Regions from separate parts of the Streptomyces sp. NPDC088157 genome, predicted to be linked through region 2. Evidence: riboswitches for the same ligand, from Rfam matches in the RefSeq annotation. Region 2 holds a riboswitch; the other holds the start of a gene.
What was found. A riboswitch is a leader RNA that binds a small molecule or an ion and turns the genes downstream of it on or off. The one in region 2 is predicted to bind cyclic di-AMP.
Positions count from the first base shown of each region.

Region 1: linked by a shared signal. The riboswitch ahead of ACIPFH_RS24000 (M23 family metallopeptidase) and the one ahead of ACIPFH_RS15815 (peptidoglycan DD-metalloendopeptidase family protein) in region 2 are both predicted to bind cyclic di-AMP.

Region 1 covers NZ_JBIUSU010000005.1:853,128-860,074, forward strand. Annotated here, with positions in the region: gene ACIPFH_RS23975 (hypothetical protein) at 39-398, opposite strand; gene ribA (GTP cyclohydrolase II) at 745-1,386, opposite strand; gene ACIPFH_RS23985 (MarR family winged helix-turn-helix transcriptional regulator) at 1,620-2,144, opposite strand; gene ACIPFH_RS23990 (dihydrofolate reductase family protein) at 2,286-3,413, shown strand; tRNA gene ACIPFH_RS23995 (tRNA-Met) at 3,496-3,569, shown strand; cyclic di-AMP (ydaO/yuaA leader) riboswitch at 3,894-4,062, shown strand; gene ACIPFH_RS24000 (M23 family metallopeptidase) at 4,070-5,092, shown strand; gene ACIPFH_RS24005 (PrsW family glutamic-type intramembrane protease) at 5,247-6,803, opposite strand; gene trmB (tRNA (guanosine(46)-N7)-methyltransferase TrmB) at 6,892-6,947, opposite strand, start outside.
Region 2 covers NZ_JBIUSU010000003.1:1,010,567-1,017,513, forward strand. Annotated here, with positions in the region: gene ACIPFH_RS15800 (DUF6250 domain-containing protein) at 1-501, opposite strand, end outside; gene ACIPFH_RS15805 (hypothetical protein) at 516-2,390, opposite strand; gene ACIPFH_RS15810 (GDSL-type esterase/lipase family protein) at 2,282-3,463, opposite strand; gene ACIPFH_RS15815 (peptidoglycan DD-metalloendopeptidase family protein) at 3,790-4,749, opposite strand; cyclic di-AMP (ydaO/yuaA leader) riboswitch at 4,754-4,948, opposite strand; gene ACIPFH_RS15820 (alpha-galactosidase) at 5,218-6,947, opposite strand, start outside.

The DNA.
Region 1 (6,947 bases), on a different contig from region 2:
AGCCGGGGGCGTTCGTGATCATCCGGTGCGACGGTGGGTCAGTGGTCCGAGTAGCTGAAGTCGCCGATGGTCCAGGCGCTGACGTCCTCGATCGCCACGCGGTACATCCCGCCCGTCTCCGGGATCCCCACCGTGCCCTGCAGGATCCGGGCGACGTGGAAGTGCAGGTGTGTGGGCGGTCCCTCGTTCTTCGCGGAGGTGTCGAAGACGGCGGAGAAATCGCCCAGCTGGGCGGAGTTCGTCAGCACCTCCGACACCCTCTGCCGCCACATGGCCTCGGGGGCCAGTCGACCGGTGATGACGGCACCACCGGTGACCACGGTCAGGGGCATCTGATTGCTCTGCCCGGACTCCACGAGAGTGGCGAGGGCAACGATCAGCTCGTCAGGCTTCGGCATGAGATCGGATTCTATGTACCGGCACGCCCGAGCGGACCCGAGGGTCGAGGGCGAGGTGGCGTTTTCCGGCCCCTCGTGAACATTCTGACCGCTGTGACGCGGTCCCGCGCATCGGGGGCCCGTCGGAGGGGGCGGACCGGATGGTCGAGCGGGCCCGCGCCCGGGGCAACCGGACCTACGCCGACCTCACGGACCTCGCCGACCTCGTCGACGTCCGTGAGGTCCCCGAAGCCCGGGACGCCCGTGCCGTCGACGTTTCACGGCGCCCGCCGCAGGCCGCCGATGACCGAGCACGTCATGCTGCTCCAGTGGGCCGCGCTGGACGGCCCGTTCGGGCCGTCGGCGGTCAGCCCACGTTCAGCCCGGTGAGGTCCGCGAGCGGCAGCGTGTGCTGGGTCTGGAGGACCTTGGCGCGCAGGTAGCGGACGTTGTGCGGGGTCGTGAAGACGCCCGTCGGGACCCGGTCCTGGACGTCGATGCCCAGGTCCCGCAGCTGGTCGGCCTTGTCGGGGTTGTTGGACAGCAGGTCCAGGCCCGTGATGCCCAGGGCGCGCAGCATCTGGGCGGCGGCCGTGTAGTCCCGGTCGTCCTCGGGCAGGCCGAGCGCGGCGTTCGCCTCGTAGGTGTCCAGGCCCTGGTCCTGGAGGGCGTACGCGTCGAGCTTGTTGTAGAGGCCGATGCCGCGGCCCTCCTGGCGGAGGTAGAGCAGGACGCCGCCGGTGCCGGCTATGCGCTCGACCGCCTCGCGCAGCTGCGGCCCGCAGTCGCAGCGGGCGGAGCCGAAGACGTCACCGGTCAGGCACTCGGAGTGCAGCCGGACCAGCGGGGTGGCACCGGGCGCCGACTCGCCGAGGACGACGGCGACGTGCTCCTGGCCGTCGGTGAGGCCGTGGAAGGTGACGAGTTCGGCGTCGACGGAGTAGCCGTCGGGGAAGCGCAGCGGTACGCGGACGCGGGCGCGCGGGGTGGCGGCGGGGGTGTCGGGCATGCGGTCTCCCGGGTCCGGAGGACGGTGACAGAGCGACGCCGGGCCGCCCTGTGCTTCAGATTTGAAGCAGATCCAACGATTCGAGACCCTACCGCATGCTTGAAATTTGAAGCAACTGCTTTGTGGTGCGGCTCACGACGATGCGGCTCGTACGCCAGCGGCTGGGTTCCGGGGGGCCGAGGCTCGCGCGCCCGCCGCCGCGGCTCGCGAGGTTGCGGTTCGCCGGGTCGCGGTCACGGGGTTCCGGAGCAGGGCGAGGAGCGCCGGCGCCACGGGAGGTCCTCGGGTGCCGCCTCGCCTTCGTCGTTCTCCTGCAACCCGCGCGCGACCTGCGTGAAGATATCCTCCAGCTGGCCCACCTGCTCGGGGGTGAGCCGGTCGAAGAGGGAGGCGCGGACCGTCTCGACATGGCCGGGCGCCACGCTCTCCAGGACCGTCATGCCCTCGTCCGTCAGGACCGCCACGCTCCCGCGCTTGTCCCACCGGCACTCCTCACGTCGCAGCAGCCCGTCCTTCTCCAGCCGGGACACCGCGTAGGTCAGCCGGCTGCGGGTGATCTTCAGCCGCTCCGCGAGGTCGGTCATCCGCAGCCGCCGCTCCGTTGTCTCGGAGAGGTTGGCGAGGATGGAGTAGTACAGGTGGGGCATGCCGGCCTCCTGCTGGAGCTGCCGGTCGATCGCGTCCTCGAGGAGGAGGTAGCCGGCCACGTAGGCGCGCCAGGCGCGCTGCTCCTCGGGGGTGAGCCAGCGAGTCGTCATGCGCCCAGTGTAGGTTTGTTTCAAACTTGAACCAAGACCACTTGAACCAAGACCACCACCGTCGGACCGGCGACCGGACCGCGTCGAGGCACGTCGGACCGCGTCAGGCCGCCGTCGGACCCAGCCCGGGGAGTCGCGTCGATGCCGTACCCGTACGTCCTGCTGTCCGCCGCCGTGTCCCTCGACGGCTACCTGGACGACACCACGCCCGAGCGCCTGCTCCTCTCCGGCCGCGCCGACTTCGACCGCGTCGACGAGGTACGGGCCTCCGTCGACGCGATCCTCATCGGCGCCGGCACCATCCGCGCCGACAATCCCCGGCTCCTTGTGAACTCCCCGGAGCGCCGCGCCGCCCGGGTGGCCGCCGGACTGCCGCCGTACCCCCTCAAGGTCACCGTCAGCGCCTCCGGCGAGCTCGACCCGGCGGCGAACTTCTGGCACACGGGCGGCGAGAAGGCCGTGTACACGACGGAGAAGGGCGCCGAACGGATCCGGGCGCTCGGCATCGCGGCCGAGGCGGTCCCGCTCGGACCCGAACTGGACTGGCGCCGCCTCCTCGAACACCTCCACGACGTGCGCGGCGTACGGCGCCTCATGGTCGAGGGCGGTGGAACCGTCCACACCCAGCTGCTCCGGCAGGGCCTCGCCGACGAACTCCAGCTCGTCCTCGCCCCGCTGTTCGTCGGAGACCCGCGTGCGCCCCGGCTCTTCGGGCCGGGCGGCTACCAGGGCGGACGGCTGCGCCTGGTGGAGACCCGGCGCATCGAGGACGTCGTCCTGAACCGCTACGAGCCCACCGCCCCCGGCGCCGGACCGCTGCCCGTCGCGGCCGACCGGCACTGGCTCGCCCTGGCCTGCGCGCTCGCGGCCGACTGTCCGCCGTCGCGGACCGCCTTCAGCGTCGGTGCGGTGATCGTGGCCGCCGACGGCACGGAGCTGGCGCGCGGCCACTCGCGCGAGGGCGACGACCCGGTCGTGCACGCCGAGGAGGCCGCCCTCGCCAAACTCGACCCCGCCGACCCCCGCCTCCCCACGGCCACCGTCTACAGCAGCCTCGAACCGTGCGCCCGCCGTTCCTCCCGTCCGGCCCCCTGCGCCCGGCTCATCCTCGACGCGGGCGTGCGCAGGGTGGTCACGGCCTGGCGCGAACCGAACACCTTCGTCACGGACGCGGACGGCACCGGTCTGCTGACGGCCCAGGGCGTCGACGTCCTTGTGCTCCCGGGGTACGAGGAGCGGGCGAAGGGCCCCAACCGTCACCTCCTCTGAGCCCGCCGAGGCCCCGCCGAGGCCCCACTGATCAACCGATGTGCTTTCCGACCCGCTGATGGCGTACAGTTGTGTTCATCGCCGCGGGGTGGAGCAGCTCGGTAGCTCGCTGGGCTCATAACCCAGAGGTCGCAGGTTCAAATCCTGTCCCCGCTACTGATAGGCCGAAGGCCGGAATCCGAAAGGGTTCCGGCCTTCGGTGCGTTCACCGACCACTCCCTCACTCTTGGTGACCGGATGACCGCCCAGCGCATAACGACTGAGTCACCATCAAAACCTGTGTGACTGCTGATGCGTTTCCGGGGTATGTCGAGGCGCGGTCGGCACGCGGTCAACTCGCCCGTTTTTCACCACTGGTGGGCCGAAAGTCCAGGCCGGAAAAGTTGTTGATCAAGCAGAACAGCTTGGAATCCCGCCCCCGTGTCTATTAACGTTCGATAACGCAGCGCGGTCGTCCCAGCCGACACAAGAGTCGGCTCCGTGCGGCACGTGCCGAATCCCGCAAGGGAACCGGGGAACCATCACCTTGGGGTGAATCACGCGGAAGCCGTCGTGAGCTCGCAGAGTCCACGTCCGGTATACGCGCGTAGGAGACCTTCCCGCTCCGAACCCGTCAGCTAACCCGGTAGGCGACGGAAGGAAAGGAGCACGCCCGCGTGGCGTCCAACCCGCCTGCCCCCGAGGCCCCGCACGCGCCGGCCCAGCTGCCCACCGAGACCTTCGGCTACGGCGGCTACCGCACCGACGAGGGCCCCTGGGAGGAGTGGAACCCCACCGCGGACTCCATTCGCCCGGTACGCGGCAAGCACCGTGTCGCCAAGCAGCGCGGCGGCGGATTCGCCCGCAGCTCCACCGTCCTCGGCGTCGGCGTCATAGCCGCCGTCAGCGCGGGCGGCATGGCCAGCGCCAACACCGGCAAGGCCCCGGTCTCCATCTCGATGCCGGACCTGCCCAACGTGGGCTCGCTCATCTCCGACGACGAACCCGTCCAGGAAGCCGCGCCGGCCCTCGCCGGCTTCGGGTCCGAAGCCGCCGTGGACACCGACGAGAGCGTCGCCGACGCCGGTGAGGCCCTGCGCAGCCGGATCATGGCGCAGGCCGAGTCGCAGCAGTCCCAGGTCGAGGTCAAGGCTCTCGCCGCGGCGGCCAAGGCCGAGGCCGACGCCGTCGCCCAGGCCCAGAAGGAGGCGGAGGCCAAGGCCGCCGCCGCGAAGAAGAAGGCCGCCGAGGAAGCCGCCGCCAAGGCCGAGGCCGCGCGCCTGGCCGAGCTGGCCAAGCAGTACACGCTGCCGACCTCCTCGTACACCATCACCTCGACCTTCGGCCAGGCCGGATCCCTCTGGTCCTCCGGCTACCACACGGGGCTCGACTTCGCCGCGCCCACGGGCACGCTCATCAAGGCCGTCCACAGCGGCACCATCACCGAGGCCGGCTGGGCCGGTTCCTACGGCTACCGCACCATCCTGACCCTGGACGACGGCACCGAGCTGTGGTTCTGCCACCAGTCGTCGATCAGCGTCAGTGTCGGCCAGAAGGTCGCCACCGGTGACGTCATCGGCCGGGTGGGCGCGACCGGGAACGTCACCGGGGCCCACCTCCACCTCGAGGTCCACCCGGGCGGCAGCGCCGACGGCATCGACCCGGCGGCGTGGCTGCGCGGCAAGGGCCTCAACCCCTGAGCCGTCCGTCCCTCAGGACACACTGATCCACCCCGCAGCCCTGACGAGGAGAACCCGCGTCAGGGCTGCCGGTCTGTCGCGGCCCACCGGTGCGGAAGATTCGTTCGGTGCGGGTGATGCCTCGCGGCTCCTGGCGCGGGCGGTCCGTCGCGGCCTACGGGTGCGGGCGGGAGGCGGGATACGGCCCGGTCGGGTACCCGTAGGTGTGTCCTGCCGGGTTCCCGTACCCGTGGACCGGCCCTGCCGGGTTCCCGTACCCGTGGACCGGCCCTGTCGGGGCCCCGTACACCGGCCCCGCCCCCGCCTGGTACCCGGATCCGCCGCCGTGACCCTGGGCGGGCCCCGGTCCCGGCCCGTACGTCTGTCCCTGGCCGTACGCAGGTCCGGGCCCGTACCCGTACACGCCGTGCATGGGCCAGGGCGGCGCGACCACCCGTACCGGCGGGGCCGTCATCCGGGCCGCGTGGTCCAGCGCGGGGCGGGCGACGTCCTTGCGCCGCCACAGCTCGTTGAGCAGCTCTCGTTCGCGTACCAGGAAGTCGGCGTTCGCCCGTCCCCGGCGGCCGCGGTGCCGCAGGAACGCGAGGGACGTCGCGTACGCCTCGTAGCGCGCCACCTCCCGCTCCGCGGACTTGCCCAGGTGGCGGCCGGCGTACTCCCGGGCCAGCCGCCGGGCCCGCATCGAGCCGAGCGCGAACGGCTCGGCCGGTGTCAGCCAGCCCGCGGCCGCGTAGGCGGGCAGCTCCTCGCGTACGGTGCGCAGCTCGCGTTGGCGCGTCCACACCACCAGCCAGGTCAGCAGCCCGAACGCGGGCACCATGAACGCCGCGTACACCGCGAAGAACCCGAACTCGCCGAACGACGAGGAGCCGTTCCACAGGGCGTGCATGCCCATCGCGAGCAGTAGCCCGCACAGCGGGAGCAGCACGCGCCGCAGCTGCTGACGGTCCCCGGAGAGCGCGGCGACGCCGAAACCGATGCCGGTCAGCACGGTGAACAGGGGGTGCGCGAACGGCGACATGACGACGCGCACGAAGAAGGTCGCGGCGGTGACGGACGCGATGCCCGTGTCGCCCGTCAGCTGGTCGGTGCCGAAGGCGGTGCCGAGATAGAGGATGTTCTCGGTGAAGGCGAAGCCGGTGGCGGTGAGCCCGGCTATGACCACGCCGTCGACGATCCCGGTGAAGTCCCGCCTGCGGAAGAGGAACACCAGCAGGACGGCGGCGGCCTTGGCCGACTCCTCGACGATCGGCGCTATGACGGTCGCCCCGAGGGTGTCCGCGCCGGACGGGTCGGCGGTCGCGGTGGCTATCCATCTGGTCGCGAAGCTGTTGGCGATGATGGCTATCAGGGCGGCCGCGCACGCGCCCCAGGCGAAGGCGAAGACCAGGTTCCGCCAGGGGCCCGGCTCGACCCGGTCCAGCCACCGGAACGCGGCGACCAGCAGCGGTACGGGCAGCACGGCGAGCCCGAGTCCTACCAGGAACCCCTCCGTGCCGGTCTGTTCGCGCACCAGCGCGAGGATGACCAGGCCGGACAGCGCGAGCAGGGTGATCAGCGCCCCGTACCGCACCCTCAACCAAGCCCTCGGCCGCGCTCCGCCCCGGGGGGACCCCCACCGCTGCCACCAGTGAGCGTGCCGGAGCACACCGTCCTCGGGCGAGCCGCCGGGATGCGGCGGACAGGGCGGAAACGGAGGACTGATGGCCACGGTATCGACCCTAACGAGGGAGGGGACTGTGGTGGAGGGGAGACCGGTCGGTGAGCCCTTGGGTCCCTTGGTCGAACCCTTGACCCGGTCAGCGCTCCCCGGGCCGGACGCGATGCTGTACGCGACGGAAGAGCAGATCGTTCA
Region 2 (6,947 bases):
GTAGATGAGGGGGCGCACCCCCGCCTCGCCGACGTAGCGGCGCAGCCGGGTCGTGGTGTTGGTGTTGGCGCCGTAGCCGACGTAGTACGTCTTGAGGTAGTCGTACTCGGCGAGGGCGCCGCCGCGCGGGGTGGCGAAGAGGTTCTCCGGGGAGCGGACGTCGACCGCGTTCCAGAAGTTGTTGAGGTCGGAGACGCGGTCGTTCACCCCGCCCGCGGAGACGGGCGTGGCGACGTACTCGAGGACGTACGGTCCGTGCAGCGGCCGCTTGAACCAGATCGTCGCCCCGGCGGGCACGTCGACCTCCAGGGTTCCGCGGGAGGCGGTGACCGTTCCGCCCTTCTCCAGTTCGACGGCCCACTGGCGCAGGCCGTGGCGGAAGTCGTCGTGGGCGAGCGGGCGCCGGTGGCGGGGCCGGGCGCTCGCGGTGGTCGCGGGGGCCAGGGCGGTCAGGGCGGCGCCGGCGGCGAGGGCTCCGAATGCCCTGCGGGTGGTCGTCATGTCGGTCGGCTCCTTCAGTGCGCGGGGGTGGTGAGGGACGGCTTGGGGACACGGCGCGTCTCGGTGCCGAGGTAGTAGTCGGTGTACGTGGACTGGAGGTAGCCGCGTACGGTCCAGCCCAGGCGGTACGCGGGGTTCTGGGCGAGGGTGTAGACGCGGGTGCCGGTCGGCACGGTGGTGGTGTAGAGGCGCAGGGCGGTGTGGTCGGCGGTCTCGGCGAGGATCTCCTCGCGCCAGTCACCGAGGAGGTCGCCGTAGAAGGGGGTGGCGTTGCGGGCTCCGGACACGACGCCGGCCGGGTCGAAGACCGTCGTGCTGGTCTCGGTCGCCGGGTCCCACTTCTCGACCCGGGTGAAGTCCAGCAGTTCCGACGCCTTGTCACCGTCCCACCAGATACGGAAGTTGACGCTGGGGGTGGTGGTGGAGACCTTGCCGTCCTGGACGCTGAAGACGCCCGCGCCGGGCCGGGTGACGTCGGCGGTGGACGTCCAGTACTCGTAGCCGCGGTGATTCGGGTCGATGTCCGCCGCGTTCCCGCGGCCGGTGTCGAGGTCCGCGTCGCTCACGGGGCCGGTCGGATGCGAGCCGGTCACCAGCCGCTCGCCGGTGTCGGCGTCGTAGTAGTACCAGGGGAACGCGGAGACGACGCCCAGCTCGGACTGCTGGATGGCGAAGCCCTCCAGACCGGGCCGGTCGGGGTCGAGGTCGGCGATGTCGAAGCGGTCGCCGTGGATGGCGCCGTCGACGACGTAGCGCAGCGTGCCGTCGCTGTTCACGACGTAGTTGCCGTCGGCGATCTCGTCCCTGCCGTCCCCGTCGACGTCGACGGTGCGGATCTGGTGGAAGCTGGTCGCGCCGGTCGCCGGGTTCACCACGTACTTCCAACGGCGGGTGAGATCGGTGCCGTTGAAGTCCCAGGTCTGGAACAGGACCCGGAACGAGCCGCGCTTGGCTCCGGCCCGGGTGACCAGCTTGGTGACGAGGCTGGGGTGTTCGCCGTCGAGGTAGGCGATGCCGAAGTGACCGCCGGAGGGGCCGTCGGCCACGAAGTCGTCGGGTACGGGCTGCCGGGTCCGCTCGGCTCCGGTCGCTCCGTCGATCACCGACACGAACTGGTTCGCGGGCGAGGCCGCGGTGACCCGGGAGCCGTCGGCGAAGGTGGTCCCGGCGGCGGTGTGCGCCAGCACCTCGGCCCTGCCGTCGCCGTCGAGGTCGTAGACGGTGACGTTGTCGTCGTTGCGGTAGCCGCCGATCGCCGTGGAACCGCTGATCGCGGCGGGCGCCGGGTCGTTGGCGCCGTTCCCCCCGACCTGGGTGTAGGAGCCGGGGCCGAGGTCGACCCGCCACAGCCGCTCGCCGGTGAGCGAGTACGCCTCCAGCAGGTCGGGCCTGTCGCGGGTCCCGGACAGTCTGCTGACGACGAGCTCGTAGCGTCCGTCGCCGTCGAGGTCACCCGGCCAGGCGTGCTGGACGGTGTAGCCGTCGGCGGCGGCGAGGGGGATCTCGGCGTAACCGTCGGCGAAGTACAGGGCGGGCGAACTCGCCTTCAGCTCATGCCCGTTGATGACCGAGCGCACGGTGTACGTGCCCGTGCCCCGGGAGTTGTCCTGGTAGGTCGTGGACTTGCGGACCGGCTCGCGGTTCAGCCGGCGGCCGTTCTTGTACACGTTGAAGGCGATCGTGGTGTGGGGGAGGGCGTACTCGGTGCCCAGCAGGCGCCAGCTGAGGAAGGTGCCTTCGCCCGAGGGTACGGCGACCAGGCCTCGGTCCAGGTTCTCGACTATGCGGCGCGGGGTGTCGGTGGCGTGGCCGGCGGGCGCGGAGCAGAGGCCGGCGAGCAGGGCGGCGGCGACGACGGCGACGGTTCTTCGGCGGCGGTTGGTGTGCACTGATGCTCCTTGCTCAGAAGGCTGATGAGTCGGTCGGCCACCTTGCGGTGACCCTGGGCGCTCGGGTGGACGCTGTCCTGGAAGTCCCCGTCCGCCGCCGAGAGCCAGCCGGTCGTGTCGACGAACTCCGTGTGCTGATCGCCGAGTTCTCCGACGACGGCGGCTATGTCGGCGGAGTGCGACCCGTCGAGGGGGCGCAGCGCGAGGACGCGGGCATGCGGTGCGGCCGACCGCAGGCGTTCGAGGTAGGCCCGGTAGGCGGTGCGGAACTCGGCCGAGCCGTAGGCCGTGTCGTTGGTGCCCTGGTTGACGACGATCACGTCGGCGGTGCGGTCGGAACGCGCCGGTGCGCCCGCGTGGTTCCAGCCGTACGCGTCACCGGCGGCCGGCACTCCCCCGTTGCCGGTCCGGATCACCCCCTGACGGCCGAAACCGACCTGGGTGAGCGAGGCGTGCAGGGCGTCGGCGACGAGGGTGGGGTAGGCGGCCGTACCGTCGGCGCAGTCGGAGGTGTTGACCTCGCACAGGGCCAGGACGCCCTGGGTGACGGAGTCGCCGTAGAACACCAACTCCTGCTTCTTCGAGGCGCGTTGGCTCAGCAAGCGACCCCGGATCCCGGTGAGCGTGACACCCGTCTCCAGCGGCGGGGTCCACCGGTTCACCCGTGAGGAGACGTCCTTCACGGACAGCTCGGCCGTGTGCGGTCCCCGCCCGGACGCCGTGATCGCGAGGTCGGCGCGGTCGACGGCGTACGACTGCTTCGGGCCGCCGTCGACGGACACGTAGATCTGCGCGGGCACGGTGACCGAGGAGACGTCGAACAGGGCGTGGACGGCGCTCCCCGCGAACCGGAACCACAGCCGGGAACCGGAGTTGACGGTGACGGCGGCCTCGGCCGTACGGCTCCAGTGCCCCTCGTAGGCGATGCGCCGGTCGTCGGGGCGCACGGTGCCCGCGCCGGCGGACGCGGCGGCGGGCGCGGTGGCACCGGCGACGAGCCCCAGGAACACCACCGCGCTCAGCGCCCGCCGGGCCGGACGACTGATGACGGTGCGTCGGTCGACGCCGGACACGGGACCTCCGAAGAGCGATAGAAAGCGCTTGCTCGCTGACGGAGATCACTGTGTCCCGACTCTGCCCCGTGTGTCGATGGGACAGAAGGGGCTGCCACAAGAACGCAATAAAACGATCATGAACGAGCAAAGCCGAACTTCGACCTTCAGCCTTCCACCGGCCGGCAACCGGCCGGCGCCATCCCCCCGCCCACCCATCCACCCGTCCACCCGGCCACCCGTCCGCCCGCCCGCCCGGACATGAGACATGCCGAAGGCCGGACCCGGGGATCGGGGTCCGGCCTTCGGCCGCGTGTCAGGCGGGGAGTCGTCCGAGGGGGGGTCGGTCAGCCGACGGAGACTCCGTGCGAACGCAGGTAGGCGATCGGGTCCACGTCGGAGCCGTAGTCCGGCGTGGTGCGGATCTCGAAGTGCAGGTGAGGGCCGGTCACGTTGCCGGTCGCACCGGAGAGGCCGAGCTGCTGACCCGCGGCCACGCTCTGGCCCGCCGAGACGGAGAGCTGGGACAGGTGGGCGTACTGGGCGTAGTAGCCGTCGGCGAGCCTGATGACGACCTGGTTGCCGTACGCGCCGCCCCAGCCCGCGGAGACGACGGTGCCCGCGCCCACGGCCTTGAGGGACGTGCCGGTCGGGACGACGAAGTCGGTGCCCGTGTGGTAGCCGCTGGACCACATGCTGCCGGCCGTGTGGTACGCGGTGCCGACGGTGGCGCCCGCCACCGGCAGGACGTAGCCGCTGGAGTTCCCGGTGCCGCTCTCGGCGGCCTGGGTGACCGCCTTCGAGGCCGAACCGGACGACGAGGAGGAAGAGGACGAAGAGGCCTTGCTTCCGGACGTCTTCGACGAGGAGGACGACGACTTCGAGGCCGAACCGGACGACGATCCGGTGCCGCCGGTCGCGGCCTTCTTGCCGATCGAGAGCTTCAGCCCGGGGTGGATCAGCGACGGGTCGCTGCCGACGGCCTGACGGTTGTCCTGGTACAGCTTCTGCCAGCCACCGCTGACGTTCTGCTCGGCGGCGATCTTCGAGAGATAGTCGCCGGACCGCACCGTGTAGCTCTTGGCGCTCGTGGCGGTGGCCGTCTTCTGCGCCACCGGAACGGACTGCACGGCCTTCTCCGGGACGGACTGGGAAGCCGACTGCACGACGGACTGGGCCGGGGCCGCATGGGCGCCGGCGGCGCCTATGAGCGGAAGGGCGAGCGCGGCGCCGCCGGTTCCGGCGACGGCGATGGAGCGAGTGAAGCGCTGAGTCTTCGGACGGCGGTGCTTACCCTTCGCGGGCATGGCGAATTCCTCTCCGGCGCCTGCGAGGTGAGCTGTCGGGTGCGGACTGGAGATGCCCGGCCGCGCCGAGGCGCGGCTTTACCCCAAAGCCTGTTCCGGAGACCGGAACAGGCGGTTCTACCTGTGGGTCCCCCGCTCCTGCCATGTACGGGTGAGTGTGCGGGATCCGGGCGGTGGCAGGATTCGGCGTCCGTCCGGATTGGTGTGGAACGTAAGCGACCCGGACGCACAGGGACAAGCAGAGGTTGCGCTGTTGACGCCTTTCTCTTGATCCCCTGTGAGAATCACCGATCACACTCCGTGAATCGGACGGGCCGAATACCACCAATCACCCTTGAAAAGCGTGCGAATTACGTGAACATGACGGACGACGTACGGTCACGAATATGACGCTGCTCACGTGACAGCTCTCCAGGTTCCTTTATTCCGGAGCGAGTTGGAACGAAGGAGCCAATTCGGGCAGATGCCTCAGATGCGACGCAGCCGGATAACCGTCGCATCGAGGTCGCCCCGCAGCCCGACATGGAGCCCGTGGTGCCGCAGCACCGCACCCCGGTGAACTTCGCCCGTTTCACGGCATTCGTACGATGCTGTCGGGTCGAGCCCCCGCAGTCTGAGCGCCGGAACGGGTTCACCGAACCGCTGCGCCTGGAGCCAGGCGAGGACGACGGTCTCGTCGCCGCGCACGTACTGGACGGCGCTCAGGCCGCCCGCCGGGGGCCGCAGCCGGTGGAGGTCTCCGTGCTGCACGACGGGCCGGATCTCCTTGTAGAGGTCCACCCACCGGCGCGCCTCGGCGAGCTCCTCCTCGCTCCACTCGGAGAGGTCCCCGCCGACGCCGAGCACCCCGGCCATGGCACTGACGAACCGGAAGCGCAGCGAGCTGACCCGGCCGTTGAGCTGCGTGTTGGGACTGTCGGTGACCCAGGCCGCCATGACCCGGGCGGGGTGGATCTGACTGAAGCCGTGCTGGATGTCGAGCCGGTCGAGCGGGTCGGTGTTGTCGGAGGTCCACACCTGGTCGGTGCGGCTCATGATCCCCAGGTCGATGCGGCCGCCACCGCCCGAGCAGGACTCGAAGGCGACCCCTGGGTGCGCCTCGCGCAGCCGGTCGAGGAGGGCGTACAGGGCGCGCACATGGTCGACCCAGAGGCGCTGCGGGTAGGGGTCGTCCGGCCAGCCGGCGTCGGTGAAGCAGCGGTTGAAGTCCCACTTCACATAGTCGACGGGCGCACTGGAGAGGAGCCCGTGAAGCTGCTCCCAGAGATACTCCTGGACGTCCTCCCGCGCGAGGTTCAGTACAAGTTGATTGCGGAACTCCGTCCGCTTTCGTCCTGATTGGAACTGCACCCAGTCGGGGTGGTCCCGGTACAGCTCACTGTCCGGGTTGACCATCTCCGGCTCGACCCAGATGCCGAACTGCATACCGAGGGCGTGCACCTGGTCGGCGAGGGGCTTCAGCCCGTTCGGGAAGCGGTCGGGGTTGGGCCGCCAGTCTCCGAGCCCGGCATGGTCGCCGGTGCGCGCCCCGAACCAGCCGTCGTCGACGACGAAGAGCTCCACGCCGATCGCGGCCGCCCGTCGGGCGAGCGCGCCCTGCTGCTCCTGGGAGATGTCGAAGTAGGTGGCCTCCCAGGAGTTGAACAGCACCGGCCGGTCCTGCTCGGCGTCCGGGATGATGTGCGCGCGCTGATAGGCGTGCCAGGTGCGGCTCGCGCCGCCGAAGCCGGCGTCGCTCCACAGACCGGCGAAGACGGGCGTGGTGAAGGACTCCCCCGCGGCCAGCCGCAGCAGCCCGGAGTCGTCGTATCCGGCGCCCCCGGTGACCTGCACGCGCGCGTCCGGGAGTTGGGCCACCGCGATCCGCCAGGAGCCCGACCAGCCGAGGGCGCAGCCGTAGACCTCGCCGCGCTCCTCGGTCGCGTCGGTGTCCAGGGCGACCCACGGCAGGTGCTGGTGCCCGGTATGGCCGCGGCGGCTGCCGATGATCTTCTCGCCGTAGGTGAGGGGGGACCGCGTGAGCCGGGACTCCGCGGCCCAGCGGCCGTGCAGCTGCGAGAGCCGCCAGTCGTCGCGCTCGGGCAGGGTCCAGGTGGCGGAGTCGGCGCGCAGCAGCTCCAGCGGCCGCTCTCCCTCGTTGCGCAGGGCCGTCCACCGCTCGACGACATCGCCCCGCATCCGGTAGTGCAGGGTGACGG